2 regions of the Paenibacillus sp. E194 genome follow, and region 1 is predicted to be linked to the other one. Evidence: riboswitches for the same ligand, from Rfam matches in the RefSeq annotation. Region 1 holds a riboswitch; the other holds the start of a gene.
What was found. A riboswitch is a leader RNA that binds a small molecule or an ion and turns the genes downstream of it on or off. The one in region 1 is predicted to bind cobalamin.
Positions count from the first base shown of each region.

Region 2: it holds a riboswitch for cobalamin, as region 1 does, so the genes downstream of both, AZ66_RS12040 (ABC transporter substrate-binding protein) here and metE (5-methyltetrahydropteroyltriglutamate--homocysteine S-methyltransferase) in region 1, are expected to answer to the same signal.

Region 1 covers NZ_JMDX01000290.1:112-5,577, reverse strand. The annotation lists partial or broken gene AZ66_RS25380 (copper-translocating P-type ATPase) at 1-1,137, shown strand, start outside; gene AZ66_RS25375 (HesB/YadR/YfhF family protein) at 1,327-1,617, shown strand; cobalamin riboswitch at 1,830-2,020, shown strand; gene metE (5-methyltetrahydropteroyltriglutamate--homocysteine S-methyltransferase) at 2,343-4,667, shown strand; gene AZ66_RS25365 (DUF3939 domain-containing protein) at 5,016-5,466, shown strand, end outside.
Region 2 covers NZ_JMDX01000069.1:19,346-24,811, forward strand. The annotation lists gene cobT (nicotinate-nucleotide--dimethylbenzimidazole phosphoribosyltransferase) at 1-592, opposite strand, end outside; gene AZ66_RS12030 (ABC transporter ATP-binding protein) at 881-1,750, opposite strand; gene AZ66_RS12035 (FecCD family ABC transporter permease) at 1,747-2,790, opposite strand; gene AZ66_RS12040 (ABC transporter substrate-binding protein) at 2,808-3,806, opposite strand; cobalamin riboswitch at 4,255-4,466, opposite strand; gene AZ66_RS12050 (histidine phosphatase family protein) at 4,664-5,466, opposite strand, start outside.

The DNA.
Region 1 (5,466 bases):
TTCTTAATTTGGTATTTCGCTGTTGAACCAGGCAACTTCGGTGTAGCCTTGTCTCGTACCATTGCCGTACTCGTAATCGCTTGCCCGTGTGCGCTCGGCTTGGCAACGCCAACGTCGATTATGGCGGGAACCGGACGTGCTGCGGAATATGGTGTACTATTCCGAGGCGGCGAGCATCTAGAAGGCGCCTATCGGGTGCAGACAGTTGTGCTCGACAAGACAGGAACCGTAACAGAAGGGGCTCCTTCGCTTACAGATGTTGTATTGCATGATGGGAATGAAGACGAGAAGACAGAACTCTTGACCTTACTGGCATCTGCAGAGAAGCAATCCGAGCATCCATTGGCACAGGCGATTGTGAAGGGATTGTCGGAGCAAGGAATCAGCACGGTCGAACCGGATTCATTCCGAGCTGAACCTGGATATGGAATAGCGGCTGAGGTGAATGGGCATCAGATCATTGTCGGCACACGCAGATGGATGGAGAAGAACGGGGTAGCAAGCAGCGATGCGGAGGAAGCATTGCAAGACATGGAGCAGGCAGGCAAGACGGCAATGCTTATCGCGGTTGATGGCAGTTGGAAAGGCATAGTTGCCGTTGCCGATCAAGTGAAGGCTTCCTCGAAGAAGGCTATCGAGCGGCTGCATCAAATGGGGATACGCGTTGTCATGATGACAGGAGACAACACACGCACAGCCAGAGCCATCGCGTCACAAGTAGGGATTGATGATGTATTTGCAGAGGTGCTACCTGAACAGAAGGCACAGCATGTGCGCGAGCTGCAGCAGAGAGGCAGTGTTGTCGCCATGGTAGGCGATGGAATTAATGATGCGCCAGCTCTGGCAGCAGCGGACATTGGGTTCGCGATCGGTACAGGTACGGATGTAGCAATGGAGACGGCAGGCGTAACCTTAATGCGTGGCGACTTGAACGGCATTGCGGATGCGATGGAGATGAGCCGCCGTACAATGCGTAACATTAAGCAGAACTTGTTCTGGGCACTCGTATACAATACGATAGGCATCCCGATTGCAGCAATCGGATTGCTTGCCCCATGGCTTGCAGGAGCGGCTATGGCCTTCAGCTCGGTATCCGTTGTACTGAATGCGCTGCGGCTTCAACGCATCAAGCTGTAACCTGCAGAATTTCTTGGTAGAGATCGTGATGTTCCTAAACAGAAGGTAGCATATAATCCTATCGCCGAACGTAATATGCGGTAATGATGATGCGGATCATTGACGAACTGTCAACTTTGGTGTTAACAAAAGTGGCAGCCACATGGTATGATCAAATCGGATGAAAGGTATGATTAAGGAGGTCTGAACATGCAATTACGCGTTACAGCGAAGGCAGTCGAGCGTTTTTTGGCTGATTGGGGATTCACAGCAGGAGACTCAGTACGCATATTCGTCCGCTATAGCGGATTCAGTGCTTCAGGACCTTATTCATTCGGCATCATGAAAGACAGTCCGCAATATCCAGCAGTGACGGAAGTTGTGAACGGCATTACGTTCTTTATGGAGCAAAATGATGTATGGTTCTTGGATAATCGTGAATTGACGCTAGATGAGAAAGGTGAAGATATTGTCTTTCTGCATGAAGGAATGGTCATCTAGCGCATCAACCCGTAATCATCAATAGGCGAGCCGAGAGGCTCGCCTATTGTGCATGGATAGACGCTTAGTGAATCGGAGTTTCATGAAGATAAGGTGACAGCTTCGGTATTTGTTTATTTTGGTTAGAGATGAGAAAAAATCCTTGTCATTCGTTCTGGTTAGATATATAATCGTTCTCAATTGGGGGAAGCGTGACAGCGACTTTCAATGCAATTGAATATGAGGAAACAGGTGCTTCGGGTAACGTCGAAGCTTAATAGGGAAGCCGGTTGGAAATCCGGCGCGGTCCCGCCACTGTGACAGTTGAGGTATTGCGAGAGAGCCACTGGTCGTAATCGATCGGGAAGGCTGCAAAGGCCAATGAAGCTGAAGCCAGGAGACCTGCCTGTTTTGACAACACTGTTCGTACCTACGGGAGATAGGGAAGTGTTCGTAAGCATGGATATCGGTTTTCGATTCCTCTTAGCATGAGGGTAGTCTGCTAATGAGCCGGAAGGATCGATCTATTCCACTATGACTTCATGGACGTTTACGAGACATTTCTGTTGTTGGACAGGAATGTCTTTTTTGCATATTGGGATGCAGTGAAATTTCTGAAGTCTGAGTGATAAAGTCACATATGGTGGGGTAGAGCGTTCAACTGCAATCTCAATTCCGTGTTAAGCGATAGAAATTGTCCAATTAAATCCCGTACGGCAAAATGACTCATGGAGAGGGGCAGTATGATGACAGTTCATTCAATCAAGACAAGCACAGCAGGTTACCCTCGGATCGGATACGACCGGGAATGGAAGAAGGCATTGGAGCAATATTGGGCTGGGAACAGTTCTGTTCAGCAGCTGGAAGAAGAATTGGCACGCATCAATGATGTTCGGCTGAAGACGATGCAGGACGCTGGCATTGACCTGATTCCAGTAAATGATTACTCCTGGTATGATCATGTGCTTGATATGACGGCCACATTCGGATTGATTCCGTCACGGTTTGCATATGACGGTGGAGAAGTGAACGCAGATTTGCTGTTCGCCTTGGCTCGTGGTACACAGGATGCGGTAGCTTGCGAGATGACGAAGTGGTTTAATACGAACTATCACTACATTGTGCCGGAATGGGAAGGCAAGGCGCCGCAATTGACGGTCAATCGCCCGCTGCAAGCCTATCGCCAAGCGAAGCAGATTCATGGCATTGAAGGTAAGCCAGTCATCATCGGACCCTATACGTATGTCCGCTTTATTAAAGGGATTAAACCGGAAGAGCGCCTGAATGTTCTTCGCCAATTCGTAGGGGTATACGGACAGTTGCTTAGCGAGTTGGAGCGTGAAGGTGTGCAGGCTGTGCAATTGGATGAACCTGCATTCGTGCTGGAAGTGCCAAGCGAGCATTGGACTGCTGTGAAGGAAGTCTATGCCGAATTGCGCAAGGCAGCACCAAGCTTATCATTATGGGTTCAGACCTACTTCGATGCGGTGTCCGACTACGAAGCGTTCGTGTCTCTTCCGGTGGATACGCTCGGATTAGACTTTGTTCATGATAGAGGGAGAAATGAAGCAGCGCTTCGTCAATTCGGTTTCCCTGCGCAGAAGCAGCTTGCTGTCGGGATTATTGATGGCCGCAATATTTGGCGTACGGACTTGGCGGCTGCTGCAGTATGGCTGGAGTCTGTGGAAGAGATTGTACCGAAGGAACGCTGGATTATTCAGCCATCATGCAGCCTGCTTCATGTACCACTCACGTCGGAGCGGGAAACTGAGCTGTCCGCACCAGTGCGCGAGGCATTGGCGTTCGCGGATGAGAAGCTGGAGGAGACTGCCCTACTTGCTCGTCACTTCTCAACCCCGAGTGAAGAGACGCGCGCAGCATTAGTAGAGAGCGGTGCTCGTGTTCAAGCATGGCGGACGGAACCGTCAAGACAGCGTCCGCAAGTCGTTCAAGCGTTGGAAGTACTGCTTCGTGCAGAGAAGGAAAAAGGAATTGAACGTCTTCCATTCGAGGAACGCAAGGAGCTTCAGCGCAAGCGCTGGCCATCGCTGCCGCTGCTGCCGACCACAACGATTGGCAGTATGCCGCAAACTGCGGATATCCGGCGCGCACGCCTTCGCTTCCGCAAGGGAGAATGGGATGCGAAGACGTATGAAACCTATTTGGAAGAAGAAATGACACGCTGGATTCGCATTCAGGAAGAGATCGGCATTGACGTGCTGGTACATGGTGAATTCGAACGCACGGACATGGTCGAATACTTTGGCGAGAAGCTGGACGGGTTCGCATTCACGAAGTTCGGCTGGGTTCAATCCTATGGCTCGCGCTGTGTAAAACCACCGGTTCTGTACGGAGATGTGGCGTTCACAGAGCCGATGACGGTGAAGGAAACGGCATTTGCGCAGTCCTTGACGTCTCAGCCGGTTAAGGGGATGCTTACGGGCCCGGTAACGATCTTGAACTGGTCGTTCGTACGTGACGACATTCCTCGCGAGCAGGCGGCATTCCAGCTGGCGTACGCGCTTCGCCAAGAGATTGCAGCACTGGAGACTGCAGGTATTGGCATGATCCAGGTCGATGAGCCTGCGGTGAAGGAAGGGATGCCGCTTAAGGCGGAGGATGCTGTCTATTATACGGATTGGGCAGTGCTTGCTTTCCGGCTTGCAACATGCGGAGCAGCGCCTGAGACGCAAGTACACACGCATATGTGCTATTGCGACTTCTCCGACATGGTCGATACGATCCGCAAGATGGATGCTGACGTGATCTCGCTCGAAACGGCACGCAGCGGCGGCGATATGATTGCTACGCTGGAGGAGCAGAGCTATGAGCTTGGCATTGGTCTGGGTGTATATGATATTCACAGTCCACGTGTGCCTGCTGTAGAAGAGATTGATCGGATTATCGAGCAGGCGCTTCGTGTGCTGCCGGTTGAGACGTTCTGGATTAACCCAGACTGTGGTCTGAAGACGCGCCGCGAGCCGGAGACGGTAGCTGCACTGCGCAACATGGTAGAAGCAACGAAGCTTGCTCGCGCACGCCATGAAGCGGCAGTATCGACTGAAGCATAAGAACTGATCCTCGCTAGTTTTCATCGCGCGCACATAGACTTCAATATTTCTTCATTATCATAGGGAAAGGCCGTCTCTCGCAGTCATCGCGACTGCCATGCAGAGATGGTCTTTTTTTATACCGTGAAACCTTCAAATTTGAAATACGTAATATATGGTAAATCGACATTTTTCTTTTTCTGCGCGTGAGTGAATGAGATGAACATTGGTTATTCATATGTTAAAGGAATACCGGGACAACCAAACATGTCGATTAATGAAAATTATGTTATAATAGAGATGTAAGCGGATACATGATTCCTGCTTCCATCTTCCTTATCACACGGAGGCAGAAAGGTGGGATCTGATATGCGTTGGTTCACACAATGGTTCAAACGGGATAAGAAAAACGCTAAGGCAGCTCTTGAAGCGGTGCATGTAACGTTAGAAGATGTCCGCAGAGCGGTGCTTCAATATGAGAAGGATATGCCAAAAGAGATTAAACGAACGACCCTGCTCCTAGGGGATCAAAGCATTGATTTGAAACGCCTGCGCCGTTATTTAGGTGGAGAATCGGATCAGAAGTTCTATATGTCCCATTACACGTACGAAATATTTGAAGAGAAAGACAAGCACATTCCGATATATCTAGATATGGTTCAGGCTGCGGTCGATGATTATTTGGATGAACATGATGATCTTCCCGTACTCACGGGAACACGCAACCGCCAAGTCCACTATGACCTGCTCATGCAGCGCCATTATTTAAAAGAGAAGCCGCCTATCTCTCTCTACTTAACGACAGAGCAGTTTTTACTGA
Region 2 (5,466 bases), on a different contig from region 1:
CTTCAGGCTCCATTCCAGTAAATGCACACAGCATCGCCGCGCTCGCCGTTGTATTTCCAATGCCCATCTCCCCTGTCGAGAACAGGCGGTATCCTTCGCGAACGTACTGCTCCACAATATCAACACCTACTAGAATCGCAGAGATTGCTTCCTCTCGCGACATAGCAGGCCCCTTCGCCATATTCGCCGTTCCTTTGCGCACCTTGCGCGATACAAGCTTCGGATCGTCCAAGTCTGCATTGACACCGATGTCGACACATACCACGTCTGCACCAGCTTCGCGCGACAGAACATTGACCGCAGCTCCGCCACGGAGGAAGTTATACACCATCTGCGGCGTCACTTCGGATGGGAATGCGCTAACACCTTCCTCACATACCCCATGATCGCCAGCCATGACAATAACGGCCTTCTTCTCGAATTGAGGTTTAATCTCTCCTGTAATACCTGCAACTTGAATCGCAACCTGCTCGAGTACTCCCAAGCTACCCGGCGGCTTCGTCAATTGATTTTGATGCTCAATGGCAGATTGGATTGCCTGCTCATCCAAGGGCTTAATTTGTGCGATCAGTTGATTCAATCGTTCATTCATGCTGCTCATCTCCGTTGTCAAATTGATTTTCATGTGTACAAGCTTGTGTTCATAGATGTGCACATAGTTGTATTCAGTTCTTAATTCTGTTCTTAAATGTGCAAATGATTGTTTTCAGTTCTTAGTTGTGTTCATAGATCCATACACAGATAGCGGTTCGTTCTGTGTCTGCTCATTCCACTCTTGTTCCATGCAACATCCACTGTATTCATCGTTATCGATTTTCAATCGGAATGCTATAAATTGCGTTATTGCAAAATGACAGCAATTTATGCTGTCCAGGGCCGTCTATAACCCTAGCTTCGGTCGAATAAGAATCTGAGGGCGGCCCGTATCGGGATGCGGCACAACCGTCGTCTCTGTGGCAAAAATACGTGACAGCAGCTCCGTAGTCATGATCTGCTCAGGTGTGCCTTGAGCAGCAATGCCGCCACCATGAATGACAACAAGCCTATCGCAATATAAAGAAGCCAAATTCAAATCATGGAGCACGGATACGACCGTCAACCCGCAATCCTGCTGCCACTCCCGAACAATATCCATAAATTGTACCTGATAATGAATGTCCAAATACGTCGTCGGCTCATCCAGCAGTACAACAGAGGGGGATTGCACCATTAACTTGGCCAATGCCGTTCGTTGGCGCTGCCCGCCGCTAATCCGATCAAGCGGATAGTCAGCCAGCTCCGTCAGTTGCAGCTTCTCCATAATCCGGTCTACAATCTCTCCACTATCCTCAGATTCTGATCCAAGCCATGATTGAAATGGAAAACGTCCCATCTCAACCACTTCGCGCACCGTAAATCCAAGTGGCGGAAGCGCTTCCTGCTGCAGCACTGCCATCATCTGAGATAGTGCCCTACGCTTATAGGTACCCAGCATTTGACCAGCAAGCTGTATAGAGCCGGAAGTCGGTCGATCCACTCCTGACAACAAGGACAGAAGCGTGGACTTGCCACTGCCATTCGGACCGATGATTCCAACCCACTCTCCAGACTTCACAGCGAAATCCACATCTTGCAGTACATGCTTCTCACCATAATGCTTGCTCAGTCCTTGAACCTCAATGATGCTGCCCTTCTCCATGTGAATGGCAAAGTTGCTGCTCTCTGCATGATCCAGATTTGCTTTCGGAAGATGTTCTCTTCGCTGTGTCATGACCATTTCCCCCGTTTCGCTCGCTTATTGCGCATAAGCAAGTAGGCGAAGAATGGCGCACCTAGAAACGCGGTTACAACCCCAAGCGGGATTTCCGTCGGTGCAAATGCCGTACGGGCAATCGTATCTGCCCACATCACATATATCGCTCCCCCAATTGCTGAGAGCGGTATCAAATATCGATAATCAGGGCCCACAATTAAGCGCAGCAGATGCGGAACGACTAATCCGACAAAGCCGATGACGCCGGAGACAGATACGGCAGCTGCCGTAATCATCGTTGCCGTCAGCAGCACTACCCATTTTGTCCGCTCTACATGAAGTCCGAGATGCGAGGCCTGTCGCTCACCTAATGCAAGTAAATTAAGCGGTCTTGCATATGCAATAAGAATAACAATGCCGATTGCCAAATAAGGAGCAAGCACTACTGTATAAGACCAGCCTCGCATCGCCAAGCTGCCCATCACCCAAAACAAAATTTCATTTATCGTCTGATTTGTCATTGCTACAAGAAAAGAGACAACGGAGCCAAGAAAGGCCTGCATCACGACCCCGGATAAGATCAGTGTCTCGATCGGGATCTTCCCCTGCTCACTGGCCAGCCTAATAACGAACATCAAGGTCGCTACCCCTGTTGCGAATGCAACGATAGGAATCGTCCATTCGCCGAACAGCGAATACTGCAGACCGAAGAAAATAAGGAATGCGGCTCCAACAGAAGCTCCTGAAGATACCCCTAACGTATACGGATCAGCCAACGGGTTGCGCAGCACACCTTGAAATGCAGTACCTGCGACCCCAAGCGCCGCCCCTACGAGCATTGCCAATAGAACTCGTGGAAAGCGTACTTTCATCATAATTTGTGCGGAAGCATCATCCCATGTGACCGCTATGAACTGATCCAGCCCTGGAATATGATGAAGCAGAATTTGAGCAATTTCCCCCATTGGCATTTTCACTGAGCCTACAGCAAGGCATCCTACAACGGACAAAAGGAGAAGCGCAATACCCGCTCCTCCATACCAACCCATTTTATTCATCGATTTCTCCACGATGATTATTTCACCAAGTCCGGATGAACCGCCTTCGCAACTGCCTTCAATCCGTCAGCTACACGAGGTCCCGGACGGCTGATCAGGTTCTGATCCACACCGATTACTTGATTGTTCTTAATTGCATTGATGTTGTTCCAACCGCTGCGTCCACGAATAATTTCTTCCAAGGATTTGTTCGTCTCGGAGTCCACTACACCTTGCGTGAACATGATTACATCCGGATTGGATTTAATAATGTTCTCTTCGTTAATTTGAATCCAGCCAGTTGAATCAGCTGCAACGTTCGTGCCGCCTGCCAGTTCAATCAGCTCGTTCATGAACTCGCCGCTGCCTACTGTCCAGCCTGGGGAGAATTCAATATACACCTTTTTCTTCTCCGCACTTTGAACGGCCGACTTCACATCTTCACGTACTTGTTTCATGTTGTCAACAATCGTCTTCGCCTTAGCTTGCTGATCCGTAATTTGACCATACAATTCAATGTTCTTAATCACATCGTCGTACGTTTTTGGCTCAACCTTGAATATTTTAATGCCCAGTTCACGGAACTTCTTCACGACGGGCTCCTTCATGGAGATACCTGTGAATACGATGTCCGGCTTAGCTTTAATGATTGCCTCTTCATTCGGCTTCGTAATGCCGCCCATTTTCTCTTTGGACTTCGCTGCCTCTGGATAGTCGTCAAAATCAGACACCCCAACGATTTGTGTATCCAATCCAAGCGCGAACAAGGACTCTGTCTCAGCTGGAGACACGGATATAATACGTTCTGGCGCTTTGTCGAATGTGAATTCCTCACCCGTCGCATCCTTAACAGTCAGTGGATACGTCGTTTTTAGATCATCCTGCTTCGGTTGTTCTGTAGCCCCATTGCCATTGGACTCTTGCTGTGCTGTATTCTCAGCAGGCTTAGCCGCATCTTTATTGCCGCAAGCAGCAAGTCCTACTGTAAGCATTAGCGCCAATAGCGCCGCAACCGATTTGTTCAGCCATTTGTTCATGTCAGAATCTCTCCCTCGCGTCATTCTTCCTAGTCTCTAACCATGTACTACCCGTGCAGGTGTGAAGCGGTTCCATCCTTCGCCATGCGAACGAAAATGCACTGCAAGCTGCATTTGCCGTCAGCATGTATGTACACTCCCTATTCGGTATCAGTTGTCAATGAGCACTTGCATATACCTGAGCTGTAAATCATCCTGTGACTGAATTTGTGATATACATTCGTGCTGTGCAATTGCATTGAACTGCAGTTTACCTTGTACAAGCGAAGTGCCTGCAGGATGTGAAATCATTTCCAAATACAGAAAAACCCCCGATCCTTCGATCCGGGGGAACACAAAGTCATCTATCGCAATATTCAACAGACACCTAGAAGCAGGAAGCAAGCAGCTGCGCTGCCATGTTGCCTGATGCATTACGCCAATGACGTGATCCTCTCCGCGAAGGATACAGCTCGTCCATCTTCAGGCAGGTTTCCTGACTTAGGAGAATACGTTGCAGCTCGCCTTCCCATCCATAGCGGTACATACAGCACACACTAACGAATTCGACAGTGGCATCATGAGCGCAACACTCCATTCACAGTGGCGGGACCGCGCCGGGTTCACACCGGCTTCCCTATTAACCTCGAATATGCATCGGCCATATAATACATCGGTGTCTCTTACCGAGCAACGCGTATTAATCCGTACCGCATACATACCCAAGGACCTGAAGTATCACGATTATTCAATATGGAATACATTTCGTCATCCAAGTGCTAAACTCGATAATTGATTATAGGGGAAAAGCCCCTGCGTTGCAATAGATTACATCATTGCGCGTCTCCAATGAGCCTGCTTTTGACACACAAACGACATCATCTGCTTGGAAGCCGTTCTGCTCGCAAGAACTTCCATTTGCGGGCACATCGCTTCGCCGTAATCATAACACCGCCACCGATTGGCGCAGCGGCTTCCCAGAATGACTTCCGTGGGAAAGCCAGCGTATATAAGCGACGAACGACGCCACCGTGTGTGACGATGACAACATCCGGCCGCGGGGTAGGCCCGCTTCCATATGACTGTCTCTGCATCCGGCTTGTCTTGCTGCGCAGCACGCGACCACGTGGCAGCGGCGAAGAATGGTACGGCCGACGACGGATAGCGCACTCTTGCCGTTCCATGTGATTTCCGCTGCTGATGAAGGAATCACGCGCATTGCGCAGCACTTCCCACCATACATGCGCCGTTCGCGTACAGAAGGACTGCCACGGTTCCCCGCGCGGCGGCTGGATGGCTGACGAGTCGTCAAGCCATCTTCGATACTGTGGATCTTCCTTCAAGTCATTGTAGGTTAACCCTTCCCACATACCGAAGTCATATTCTCGCAGCCTTGTGTCCTCCACAGCTTGTATGCTGTCACGCGGACGCAAATAGGCGAGCGTGTCGCGACAGCGGCGCATATCGCTCGTGTATAGCAGCGGTGATGGATGCGCCAATGTTCGGCGAAGCGCTCGGAGCTCTTCTGTTGAATCCGGCAATAGCGGCACATCCGAATAGCTAATATATCGCCGCTCCGTATTCTCTTGCGTCAAGCCATGACGAACAAGTGCGAAACGCACAATTTTGCCGCTTGCTTGACTCTTTTTTCGTAACATATGTCTTGTCATTAATAATCGTT